Regions from separate parts of the Glutamicibacter sp. Je.9.36 genome, predicted to be linked through region 3. Evidence: riboswitches for the same ligand, from Rfam matches in the RefSeq annotation. Region 3 holds a riboswitch; each other region holds the start of a gene.
What was found. A riboswitch is a leader RNA that binds a small molecule or an ion and turns the genes downstream of it on or off. The one in region 3 is predicted to bind S-adenosylmethionine.
Positions count from the first base shown of each region.

Region 1 (3,172 bases), on a different contig from region 3:
GCTCCTTTCGAAGCGGTTGGCAATGCGCAGGCGGAACCGTCATAGGCCGGAGCCTCGAACCCTGCGGCGGAAGCGGCAATCGCTTCCTGCGAAGCGGCCAGCGCCTGGTCCAGATCCCAGAGGATGTCCTCGACATCTTCCAGTCCTACCGACAGGCGGATCAGATCTTCTGGCACGCCAGCGGAGACCAGCTGCTCGGCGCTCAGCTGCTGGTGGGTGGTGGAGGCCGGGTGCAGCACCAGGGTGCGGGCATCGCCGATGTTGGCCAGGTGGCTGGCCAGCTGCAGGGCTTCGATGAACTTCGAGCCGGCTTCGCGCCCGCCCTTCACCCCGAAGCTGAAGACCGAGCCGACGCCCATGGGCAGCAGCTCCTTGGCCTGCGCGTGCTGCGGGTGGGATTCCAGGCCGGCATAGTTCACGTAGGTCACGCGCTCATCGGCCTGCAACCAGGCAGCGACCTGCTTCGCGTTGGACAGGTGGTTGTCCATGCGCTGCGGCAAGGTCTCCAGGCCCTGCAACAGCTGGAATGCGGACTGGGCCGGCAGAGCCGGTCCGAAGTCGCGCAGCTGTTCGCTGCGCAGCTTGGTCAGGAAGCCGTACTCGCCGAAGTTGTCCCACCAGGAGACGTTGCCGTAGCTGGCAACCGGTTCGGTCATGGTGGGGAACTTGCCATTGCCCCAGTTGAACTTGCCCGACTCGATGACCACGCCGCCCAGGGTGGTGCCGTGCCCGCCGATGAACTTGGTGGCCGAGTGGATCACGATGTCCGCGCCGTGCTCGATAGGGCGCAGGATGTACGGGGGAGTGAGCGTCGAATCGACTACCAGCGGGAGATTGTGGCGGTGCGCCACCTCGGCCAGGCCCTTCAGGTCAGCGATGTCGCCGGACGGGTTGGCCACCACCTCGGTGTAGACGGCCTTGGTGTTTTCCTGGATCGCCGCTTCGAAGTCGGCGGGATCATTGGAGTCGATGAAAGTGGTGTTGATGCCGAAGCGGCGCAGCGAGACATCGAGCTGGGTGATGGTGCCGCCATAGAGCTTCGAGGAAGCCACAATGTGGTCGCCTGCCTGGGCCAAGGCCGCAAAGGTGACGAATTCCGCGGCCATGCCCGAGCCGGTGGCTACCGCTCCGATGCCGCCTTCCAGCGAAGCCATGCGCTCTTCGAAAGCCGCTACGGTCGGGTTGCCGATACGCGAGTAGATGTTGCCGTACTTCTGCAGGGCAAAGAGGTTGGCCGCATCGTCAGCGTCCTTGAAGACGAACGAAGTGGTCTGGTAGATCGGCACTGCGCGTGAGCCATGCTCGGCATCGGGGGTGCCTCCGGCATGCAATGCGCGGGTGCGGAATCCAAACTTGTGATCTGCCATGGTGGCTTACGACTCCTCGTCGATTGGGGTTTCGCGGGCTCCGCAGGGCGGACCGCGATCGAGGCAGGAATCCCGGAATCAATGTCGCTTCCTGCTGTCGTCCAACGGGTAGGCGGCTGCATCGTTTCTGGCGGTAGCACCGTAACCACCGGATGTGGCAGGTTGCTGCGGCGTCATCGAACCAGATCTCTCAGCCGCTCGGGATGGTGTAATAATCTTCGCAACATGACCGTTCGTGACCCAACTATGAGTCGTAACGTTGCGTATTGGAGCTGTTATCGGAGATTCTTCGATACCTATTACCCCGGTTAGGCTGGAGTCATGGATACTTCGCTGGCACTGGTGCGACACGGGCAGACCGATTGGAACCTTGCAGGGCGCCTGCAGGGGCGTACCGATATCCCGTTGAACGATACCGGGCGCGAACAAGCTCGCGAGGTCGGGCGCCATCTGATCGGCCAGAACTGGTCGCTGGTACTTGCTTCACCCTTGGAACGTGCCCGGGAAACTGCCGCGCTGATTGCCCAGCAGATCGGGGCCGAGACGGGGAACGCTGTTCCGGAACTCATTGAACGCGGCTTCGGCCCGCTGGAAGGCCGGATCATGGCCGAGGTCAGCGAAGCGGAATCGGCTGCTGCCAAGGACCTGCGTGAGCCGCGTGCCCAGATCTTGAGTCGTGCGGTGCCAGCGCTGCTGGACTTGGCCAGCAGGCATGCCGGGCGCAAGGTCATGATTGTCAGCCATGGGGCCACCATGCGCACCATCCGCGACGCATTGGCCGGAACCACGGATCCCCAAGGCGTGGAAAATGGCGAAATGCTCCACTTGGACTTGATCCGCCTTGAGCAGATCGCCAGCGAATTGGATCTGGTGGCATTCTAGGAATCCATGGGTATCTGCGTGAAGGAATTTTTTTCGTTCACGCCTCACAAAATGGTCTCCTCGTACGTTTACATGGTGAGAAGCCATGAAGGCGCAAAATTCCAGGAGAGCCATGCAAGCACCGTTCGAGCGGATAGTCCAGGACTATGGACTGAACGTCCTGCGCGTTTGCCGTGCCCTGCTTGATGAGCATCGCGCGCAAGACGCCTGGTCCGAAACGTTCCTTGCCGCGCTCAAGGCGTACCCGCAACTGCCGGAGGACGCCAATGTCCTGGCATGGCTAGTGCGTATTGCCCGGAACAAAGCCATTGACGAGTTGCGCAGGAACAAGCCGGAAATCCTCATCGGCCAAGACGTGGACAGCCTGGCCCCATCGGCCCAACGGCCGGATCTGCAGTTGGAAAACCTGCAGCTGTGGCATGAGGTGAACCAGCTTCCTGGCAAGCAGCGGCAGGTGGTGGCCTACCGCTACCTGGGCGGAATGAGCTACGCGCAAATTGCCGGAATCCTTTCCGGCACCGAAGCTGCCGCCCGGCGTTCGGGCGCCGATGGGATCAAGAATCTGCGGGCCCGGATGGATGACCAAGAACTATGGCGGGAGCAGCCATGAACGGAAAAAATTATCGGCAGCAGGCTACGGCCGCTGAAGCGCAAGTCCTCGACTCGCTGCAGGACCGGCTCGTTGAACGGGCCCGTGCACGGGAACTTGTTGATGTTGCCTATCGCGTGGTCGATAGCCCCGTGGGGGCCTTGCTGCTGGCCAGTACCGATGCCGGGCTGGTCCGGGTCGCTTTTGAATCCGAAGGCCATGACCGGATTCTGGAGGTGCTCTCGGAAAGGCTCAGCCCGCGGATCCTGCGCGACAAGTCGAGCTTGGATGGTGCCGTCCGGCAACTGGATGAGTATTTCGCGGGCCAGCGGCA
Region 1 covers NZ_JBCPSN010000004.1:282,527-285,698, reverse strand. Annotated here, with positions in the region: gene AAZQ98_RS12250 (O-acetylhomoserine aminocarboxypropyltransferase/cysteine synthase family protein) at 1-1,367, opposite strand, end outside; SAM riboswitch class I at 1,483-1,577, opposite strand; gene AAZQ98_RS12245 (histidine phosphatase family protein) at 1,689-2,249, shown strand; gene AAZQ98_RS12240 (RNA polymerase sigma factor) at 2,362-2,859, shown strand; gene AAZQ98_RS12235 (methylated-DNA--[protein]-cysteine S-methyltransferase) at 2,856-3,172, shown strand, end outside.
Region 1: linked by a shared signal. The riboswitch ahead of AAZQ98_RS12250 (O-acetylhomoserine aminocarboxypropyltransferase/cysteine synthase family protein) and the one ahead of AAZQ98_RS03685 (flavin reductase family protein) in region 3 are both predicted to bind S-adenosylmethionine.

Region 2 (3,172 bases), 150 kb from region 3:
GTAGTCCACTGGGTCGTGCAGCGAATGGGTGCGCACATTGCGCCAGTACAGGTCCAGGCCCACCGAGTTCGCAGTTGAAGATGAACCGGTCACCTCGAAGATCCGGTTCGCCACATCCACTCCCACCTCAGTGGAGACCACCTTGGCTTCAGCAATTTCCACGGCCAGCGCCGCTCGCTCGGGCTGGGTGACATCCCCGGCCTTCGAGAGCAGGGCGTCGAATTTCCGGCCCAGCTTCTCGGTCAGCGCCGCCACCGCTGCGGTGCGGGCTTTGAGCTCTCCGACGGTGCGCTGGAAGATCGGGTCCTGCGAGTAGGTCTCTGCCTGCGAGAACAGCCAGGCGTTCTTGCGGCCCAGCAAGATCTGCTTGCCGCGCGCCAGCGCTCCCTGGGCGATGCCCAGGTAGAAGTTGGCGAAGGCCAGCTGGATCCCGGGGGTGAGCAGGGTGGAGACCGGTTCATCGGTGACGAATCCCAGCAAGTCCCTTGCTTCGAGCCGCACGTTGTGGAACTTCAAGGAATTCGACGCGCTCAGCCGCTGTCCCAGGTAGTCCCAGTCGTCAACGATTTCCAAGCCATCGATATCGCGTGGCAGAACCAAGGCGAGAATCTGCCCGTCGTATTCTCCGCCCTGGACCAGCGCGTTGATGACGATGACCTCGCCAACACCGGAACCCGTGGAGAATCGCTTGGCTCCATTCAGCCGGTAGCCGTCCCCTTCGGCGCTCAGCGTCAAATCCGGATCAACTGGATTCACCGAATCGCCCCAGAGCCAGCCACCTTCCACGGTGCGCTGCCACCATGCCCCTTGCGCTTCTGCCGGGGCGTAGAACGCAATGCCGGACTGGTTGATGTAGTGGTAAGCCAGCAACTGCGAGATGGATCCATCAGCTGCGGCCAGTATGCGGACCGCTTCGAAGGCCGTTTCCCAATGGGCTCCGGCTCCGCCGAATTCTGCAGGCACCAGGAGATTGAGCAACCCGGCTTCGCGCAGCAGCTGCACTTCGGCGAAAGGCTGGGCGTTCTTGCGGTCGCGGTCGAGCGCGTCAGCCGCCAGCTGGCCAGCTACTTGCTGGGCGACGTCGCGCCAATGAGCCAGTTCAGCTTCATCAGCAGTGCCGGTGTAGGGCACGCGCGGCAATTGGGTATCCAGTACAGTCATCTTCGTTCTCCTCTTGGGCTATGGATTCCGAAGGATGCAGAAAATCTGCGGATCCATCGAACCTGGCGTTAGCACTACCTGCGGAGTGCAGGCTTGCTGCGGCGTCTCGGAGCCAGGTCTCTCAGCCGCTCTGGATGGGTTGTGCTCCGAGTCAAGCATTGCTGGCAGGTCCTCGGGAAGGGCGCTGTCATGCGGAGGAACAGCAGGACAAAATACGTCATCTTCGCGCCTTCGCCCTGCCGGAAAACGGGCGGATAAGACGTCATATGACCTTCGCATGACGCAATTGGCATGCTGGAACTGGATTTCAAGAGCGTTCCCCTAGGCATCGATTGGGAACACAGCGTGGGTCAGGGAACTTCGCTGCGACCGCATAGGATGGCCATTCAAGATCAATCGGCAGAAGAGGCGGCAAGTGGATCCAGCAGGCGTGATTGCCTTCATGTTCGGGTTGCTGAGCATAACGCTGGTCGCAGCGTTCCTCGCCCCGATGGCACGGGACCGGAAGCTCGCTCGCAATACGGCGATCGGCATCAAGACCCGACACACCTTGGCCAGCGATGATGCCTGGTTCGCCGGGCATCAGCAGGCTGCGCCCCTGCTTGCCGTGGCTTCCTGGGCCGGTTGGGCGGCATTGGCCAGCGCAGCAGTTCTCTGCCTGCTGGGCCAATTCGGTTTCGCCTTCGCCGCGACCGGAGCCGGCTACCTGGCTGCCATCGCATTGCTGGTGATCTCGACTGCCACAGCGAATAAGGCCGCGCGGAGCATCCAGGCGGCAGGCCTGGGCTAATCCAGCACTGCTTAAAGAAACGGATCGCACCATCTGCCGATGGCGCGATCCGTTTCTTTCTGGAAAGCGTGCTGCTACAGCAGTACGGCTCCCAGCACCAATACTGTCAAGAACGCCGCGGTGCCCTGGATGGCGGTAGCCACGCTCAAGGTCTTGTACGCGGTAATCACCGGAATGCGGCTGAGCTGCGAGACAACCCAGAAGTAGGAGTCGTTGGCGTGCGAGACAACCATCGCACCGGCGCCAACAGCCAATACGGACAGCACCATGCCCAGCTCCGAATCCAAGCCCAGGGAGCCGAGCATCGGAGCGACCAGCGCGGAAGTGGTCACCATTGAGACGGTCGACGAGCCCTGGGCGGACTTCAGCGCAGCGGCGATCAGGAATGGCACAGCCAGGCCCAGTCCCAGCCCGCTGAGCGAATCCGAAAGAATCGTGGTCAAATCCGAAGCGGCCAGGACCGCGCCGAAGCCGGCGCCGGCACCGGTGATCAGCAAGATCGGAGCAGCGGTGCGTACAGCTTCATTCATCTGCTCATTGAAGACCGCCAGTTTGCTGCTACCGCGCAAAAGGAAGGTCGCGGAGATCAAGCCGAAGATCAGCGCAATAACCGGCGTCCCCAAGAAGGAAAGGATTTCCAGGGCAACGCCTTCGCCCATCGGGTGCGAGGGCAGCTTCGCAATGGATGCGGCGCAGATCAGTACCAGCGGGACCAGGATCGGCATGAAGGCCAGCGCCGGGCTGGGCAATTTTCCGAAGCTTGCACGCAGCTGCTCATAGTCGAGTTCGGAGATGTCGTTGTCGTCACCGCTTGGCACCGGGGTCCATTTGGACTTGTTGAAGCGGCTGGCGTAGGCCAAGCCGGCAAGGGCCGAGATGGCCGCAACGGGCAATCCGACAGCGATGATCAAGCCCAGGTTATCGGCAATGCCGATGCTTTCGGCTGCGGCCAGCGGGCCCGGAGTTGGAGGCACCATGGTGTGGGTCGCGTACAGGCCGGTCATCAGGGCGATGGAAGTTGCCAGCCCAGAGACCCCGGTACGCAGGGTGATGGCTTTGCGCAGCGAGTTGAGCACCACGTATCCCGAGTCGCAGAAGACCGGAATGGAAACGATGTAGCCGATAATCGATAGCGTCAGGTTGGGGAACCGGGTACCCAGGACCTTGATCAGCGCATCTGCCATGGAGATCGCGGCGCCGGATTTCTCCAGGATGACACCG
Region 2 covers NZ_JBCPSN010000001.1:647,244-650,415, forward strand. Annotated here, with positions in the region: gene AAZQ98_RS03035 (acyl-CoA dehydrogenase family protein) at 1-1,161, opposite strand, end outside; SAM riboswitch class I at 1,212-1,302, opposite strand; gene AAZQ98_RS03040 (SdpI family protein) at 1,577-1,951, shown strand; gene AAZQ98_RS03045 (GntP family permease) at 2,026-3,172, opposite strand, start outside.
Region 2: linked by a shared signal. The riboswitch ahead of AAZQ98_RS03035 (acyl-CoA dehydrogenase family protein) and the one ahead of AAZQ98_RS03685 (flavin reductase family protein) in region 3 are both predicted to bind S-adenosylmethionine.

Region 3 (3,172 bases):
GAAAAATTATCCTTGCCTCATGGCAACGCTTCATCGTGTCAGTCGATACGGACATTTGGATGTCAGGCGCCTGTGGATATTTCTCTCCCGAACCCAACACTAGGGCTGTTATTAACAGGCGTAAACCTCATTATCCACAGAATATGTGGATAACACTCCTCTACCTGTGGAGTTCCCTGTTCACAGTCTGGGGAGAACTCTGTGGATTACCCCACTCTACGTATCATTAATATCTGTTGACTTGGTTGTTTGTATTCGCACACCTGTGGACAGAAACTTAATTCATTGAAGCTCACGCCAACCGGCCCAAGGTTATCAACACCCTTAATCGCCCAGTTCCCGGGGTTTTTCACCCTTTGTACACATTTGTCCACGTCTTGTCCACAGTTTTGTGGATAACCTTGTGGATACTGTTGAATTTACAAAACCCTAAGTCATCGCGGATTAAATTCGCCAGCAAGGCCGGATCTTCCAGTAGTCCACAATCGCCGAGGGTTTCTGCGTTCGGGGGCGGTGGATAACTTAATGTGTGCAACGACTCGGCGGGCGAACCTGAATCAGCGACTGGGCTGCCGGCGCACTCTCGCCACTTCGCGTCCGCGACGCGCGCCAGTGAAGACCCCATAAAGCGCCGATTTCATTTGTGATGCGCAGCCTTTGCATGGCTCGGAAACCCCATCCGAGGGTTGCCGGCAATTCGCTGCCGCTCTGGTCCAGCGTGCAGCGAGGATCCATGAGCTACCTGCGCGGTTCTGTTCGACGGCCCAGGCGGGTGGCGGATATGGCGAGTTCAAGGTTTCTCGCGACAGATACTTTGATGACGAGGTTATCGCCAAATGCCTGGGGCGGCTGGGCATTGCCGGTGTCGAGGGCTGCGGGGAACGGCTCAACCCGCCTAACCGGAATTCAAAAAGCTCCGGCCAGATCGATGTTTTGATCTGGCCGGAGCTTTGGAAAATGCGGAGCGCTTATACGAGCTCAGGAATCGGCAGCGAATGGAACCGCGAATCATGGAAGATCTGTGGCGAGTGCTCGGAGGTGCGGTGCCCGTGGACTTCCATCAGGACTACCCAGTGATCCCCCGCTTCGACCTCGTTGTAGATCGAAGTCTCCAGCCACAACGTTGAGTCGTTGACGAAGAGCGCGCCCTGATCCGAGGAATAGGTATCGATTCCGCGGAACCGGTCGCCATTCTTCGACGCAATCTGAGCGCAGACACCATCATTGCGTTCACTCAGCACTGAGACGCCGATGCGGCCAGCTTCGCGCAGCTTTGGCCAAGTGTTCGAGGACTTCTGCACGGCGAACATCACCAGTGCAGGTTCGAGGGAAACTCCCACGGTAAACGATGAAGCGACAATTCCGGTCTTCACGCCATCCAGTTCTGCACAGAGGGCGGCTACCCCTGATGGATGCTGAGCGAAAACCTTGCGCAGGGTCAACGGGTCAAGTTCAAGATTCAATGACATGGCTCGATTCCTTTGGGTCTTGCCCACCGCGCAGTAGCCTGCAAGCATTGGCTTCTCGTTACTCGAAGCCGCTTGGGCTGAAGTTCCGCGCCGTGTGCGGTACTTGTTCCAGCACATTTTGTGTGGAACCGAATCCTCACCTGGAGCACCCCACTACCGTTGAGAGGGTTGCCGATCAGCAAGCCAGGGCTTATAGCTGATGCTCTTGATTCTGTTTAAAACGATATGGCTCATGACGAACAGCCGTCAAACATTTCACTTCGCAAATCGCAATATTCGACGCAATATTCGATCCAAGGCCCCGTTGGAAGTCCTTGGGCAGTCTTTTATTCGCCATGCGCCGCGCTTCTTGAACGCCTCGACCCCCATGATCGCAGCAGGCTTCCGCCGCTCTTGATTCGGCAGAACACTAACGCCTCACCTGGGCTCGGGGCCCTGGCGCGAATTCCCTACCGCCCACCGTAATGAAACTTGGTTTCCCGGCATGACGCTGAGGTTCATGCCACTATTGGTCATGGAGTGCATTGAGTCACACTCCTGCTTATTGTTCTCCGTAACCATCGATGACGATTGAGGAATAGCCACACCATGGTAGAGATTCAGGCCAACCATTCAGAATTGACCCCACTGCGCTTCTTGGAACGCACAGCCGAGGCCTATCCGAAGAAGATCGCCGTCATCCATGGAACTCGCAGCTTCTCCTATGAAGAATTCGAAGCACGGGTGCACCGCTTTGCCCAGGCGCTGAAGGCTCGCATTGAGCCGGGCGACCGCGTGGCCGTGCTGGCACCGAATACTCCCGAAATGCTCATGGCGCATTACGCCGTACCGCTGGCAGGCGCAGTCCTCGTTGCCCTGAACACCCGACTCTCGGCCCACGAGCTGCAATACATCATTGATCATTCTGCTGCCAAGCTGATGCTTGCCGACACAGAGCTGCTGGAGAACACGAAGACCCTGCGCCGCGAGAACCCAACGCTGGAGGCGCTCATCGAGATCACCGATGACCAGTACGCCGGAGAACGTCCGGACGTGCCCGTGGACGCCACCTTGGACGAGCTAATCGCACAAGCCTCGGATGAAAGACTTCCCTACGCCATCGCCGACGAGCGGGCTCCGATCACTCTCAATTACACTTCGGGCACCACCGGCAAGCCGAAGGGCGTGCTCTACTCGCACCGCGGCAGCTACCTGAACTCGTTGGGCGAAGCGCACCACCAGGGCTTCACGGCCAAGACCCGCTACTTGTGGACCCTGCCGATGTTCCACTGCAACGGCTGGTGCACTCCATGGGCCGTCACCGCAGCGGGAGGAACGCACCTGTGCCTGCGCGGCGTGCGCGAAGATTCCGTTTGGGATGCCATCGAGGATCTTGGAACCACCCACTTGTGCGGCGCTCCGACCGTCTGCTCCATCATCGCCGACTCCACCCGCGCCCACCAGCTCGATGCGCCACTGCGCATCACCACCGCAGGCGCTCCCCCGTCCCCGGCAATCATCTCCAAGCTGCAGAAGCTGGGTATCGAGGTAGTCCATGTATATGGCCTCACCGAGGTATACGGACCGTACACGGTGTGCGAGTACCAGGATGAGTGGGATGCCCTCGATGGCCCGGACCGGGCCGCGAAGCTCGCCCGCCAAGGCGTTGGCATGATTACCGCCGAGTCTGCACGCATTGTTGACGAGAACATGAACGATGTCCC
Region 3 covers NZ_JBCPSN010000001.1:793,749-796,920, forward strand. Annotated here, with positions in the region: gene AAZQ98_RS03685 (flavin reductase family protein) at 969-1,469, opposite strand; SAM riboswitch class IV at 1,564-1,680, opposite strand; gene AAZQ98_RS03690 (long-chain-fatty-acid--CoA ligase) at 2,058-3,172, shown strand, end outside.

Region 4 (3,172 bases), on a different contig from region 3:
CGGATCCAGGTCAAGGTGGTGCCAATAAGAACGCCGAAAAGTATCGAAGCCCACCAGCTGATACTGCGCAGTTGATCTTGCGCAGCGGTTGGTTCGCCTGTCCTCACGCCTCTCCCATCACTGATTGTCCCGAGCGCCCGGAACAACGCATCGTTCCTAGAATACGCGGTTCGTCTCCCCGCAGACGAACGCGCAGCCGCACTGCGCATGCCGTGCCATGGCAGCAAGTGCCGTGGCTTGGCGTCATGAGAGGATCAGCGTCCAGGTAACCACGGCAACCTCATCAGAATCGTTTTCCCAGCTATGCGGTTCACGCCCGGGGAAGGTGATCGTATCGCCTGCTTCGAGTTCTACGCGCTGATCAGGCAATACCAGGATGAATTTTCCAGCGATCACGTGCAGCACTTCCAGCTCGCAATCCACCGAATACAGTTCCGCTTCACCGGTGCCCTTGGGCGCAATCTCGGCTCGAATCATCTGCACCCGCTTCTCGCTGCGCGGCGTGACCAGCTGCTCCGTGATGCCGTCACCGCCCAGGGAAACACGGGGCGCCTGCTCCAGACGGACCAGTTTCGTTTCAGGAACCTCGAAGAGGGCACCGACCTCCATGCCCAGCACTTCGCACAACCGCAAAAGAGTCGAAACCGAAGGGCTGGTCAGGTCGCGCTCCACACGCGAGAGGAAACCCTTGGTCAGTCCGGATAGCTCGGCGACCTGGTCAATGGTCATACGCTGGGTCTGGCGCACCCCGCGCAGCCTCGCACCGATATTGATCGCAGCACCGGTTGGTTCAACTGGCAAGGTTTTCATCGTTTGGCTCCTCGACGTTTTCTGCAGCAACAACCGCAACCACTTTGGCTTCAAGGCCTGCGGGGCAAGTTTACCAATGGTAAACACACGGCGCCCTCTACCGCGAGGCTGCAGCGCTCACTAGACTCTGTCCATGGACAGCACCAAGGACAAGCTCTGCGGGTACCTGAACGACGCGCGCGAGAATGCGATCTACAAGGCAGAAGGCCTCGCCGAGCACCTGGCACGCACTCCGCTCACCCCCACGGGCACCCATATCCTGGGAGTACTGCACCATTTGGCGATCAATGAATACGAATATTTCGGCACCTGCCTCAAGCGCAGGGCCGATGACCGCTACGTTCGCGAATTCATTGCACCGCATGATCCCGACGCGGATTTCCTTCCGCCAGCAGATATGGATGCGCAACAGCTGATCGGCCTGTATCGGAAAGCCATCGCCTTCGCCGATGAAGCCATCAGCGACCTGCCCCTGGACTGCCCCGTAGAGGTACCGTGGTGGGGGCCAGCTGGCAAAACCACCTTGGATCACCTGCTCATCCATGCGCTCGCCGAGACCTCCCGGCATGCAGGGCATCTGGATATCATTCGCGAGCAGCTCGATGGCCGTGCTGGCTGGACCGCGCAACTGGATCTGCTGCCCGGCTACACCGCCGGGCAATGGGCCGAACAACGCGAGAAGCTGCAGCAACTGGCCAATGCCTTTGCCCCGGACAGCTGAGCCGCAGTCATATTACGCATTCGGACTTCACCGGGCCCTGCCGCCGGCGGTACCATCAGAAATGTTGCTTCACGAGACGCGGCGCCAAGCTCCGACTGGCCGCGCACCAACCCCAAGTTCATGGGTGGTTCGGATGAGGAAGCGGTCCGCGCATCAACAGGTGCACGGGCAAGAGCTCGCAAGAGAGTTGACCTCCATGGCATATCCGATTCTGCCCGTCATCGACCGCCAGACCGGCCAAGTGCAGTTCAAGGCCGAAGGGCGCTGGCGCACCCGCTACGTTGCAGATCCGCTCAGGCTTGAACGGCTCATTGCCCGTTGCGCCCGCAGGCCGACCTATGATCCGGCCACTTCTGAATTGCAGCTGGTGCTGCCGGTAGCCGGAGATCCAGCGGGCAAGCGAATTGCTTTTAGCCTTGCCAAATTCCCAAGTGCAGGAGCCCTGACTAAACTGGGTGGTTGATCCGATCCACGGGTTTCATTGGAAAATCCATGTTCCAGGAGAGTCATCGTCGCGATGCCACAGCACCCAGAAACCGAACCTACCAAAGCGCAGATCCAGCGATGGCGCAAGTATCTCGCTGATGAAGTCGCCGAAGGCTCCATCTACAGGGCCCTCGCGGAAAAGAAAACCGGGCAGGAACGGCAAATCCTGCTGGGCCTTGCAGAGGCGGAAGCCCGCCACGAATCCCACTGGCGCGTCCTGCTCGGCGAGCATTTCAAGGAAGTCCGCCCGTCGCTGCGACGCACCATGCTGCGTTTCCTGGCATTGCATTTCGGTTCGGTCTTCGTGCTGGCCATGGCCCAGCGCTCCGAAAGCAGTTCGCCCTACCGCGACGACAAGGACGCCACCGCGCAGATGGCGGCCGACGAACAGGTCCACGAAGAGGTCGTCCGGGCGCTGGCTACAGCAGGCCGTGCGCGTCTTTCGGGCAACTTCCGCGCTGCGGTCTTCGGCGCCAACGACGGGCTGGTTTCCAACCTGGCGTTGATCATGGGTATCGGTGCGACCGGTGTTTCAGCGACCTTCGTGCTGTTCTCCGGTGTTGCCGGTTTGCTGGCCGGCGCACTGTCCATGGCCGCTGGCGAATACGTCTCGGTGCGTTCCCAGCGCGAGCTGCTGACCGCCTCGCGACCAACCCAGGTCACGCTGACCGCCGCCCCGAACCTCGATCTGGACGCCAACGAGCTGGTGCTGATCTACAAGGCCCGCGGCATGAGCGATGAAGATGCAGCGCACCGGGCCGCAGAACGCATGGGCCTGTTCACCTGCGATTGCAACCCCGACTTCTCGCTGAACCCGGAAGGCCGCGGCGAAGAACTTGAGAAGGAGCACCAGGAACTGGGGTCGGCCACCGGCGCGGCGGCCACCTCGTTCATCCTTTTCGCTTCCGGCGCGGTCGTGCCGATCCTGCCTTATATCCTTGGGCTCTCCGGCATGACCGCGATCCTCGTCTCGGTAGTCCTGGTGGGCGTGGCCCTGATGATCACCGGAGGGATCGTGGGACTGCTTTCCGGGGCCTCCCCGCTCAAGCGCGGCCTGCGCCAGCTAGCCATCGGCTGGGGCGCAGCGGCCATCACCTACTGCTTGGGCCTGATCTTCGACGTCAGCATCGGATAGCAGCCTGCTGCGAATCGAAT
Region 4 covers NZ_JBCPSN010000007.1:44,390-47,561, reverse strand. Annotated here, with positions in the region: gene AAZQ98_RS15925 (hypothetical protein) at 1-107, opposite strand, end outside; gene AAZQ98_RS15920 (helix-turn-helix domain-containing protein) at 244-810, opposite strand; gene AAZQ98_RS15915 (DinB family protein) at 944-1,531, shown strand; SAM riboswitch class IV at 1,599-1,712, shown strand; gene AAZQ98_RS15910 (hypothetical protein) at 1,728-1,994, shown strand; gene AAZQ98_RS15905 (VIT1/CCC1 transporter family protein) at 2,049-3,152, shown strand.
Region 4: linked by a shared signal. The riboswitch ahead of AAZQ98_RS15910 (hypothetical protein) and the one ahead of AAZQ98_RS03685 (flavin reductase family protein) in region 3 are both predicted to bind S-adenosylmethionine.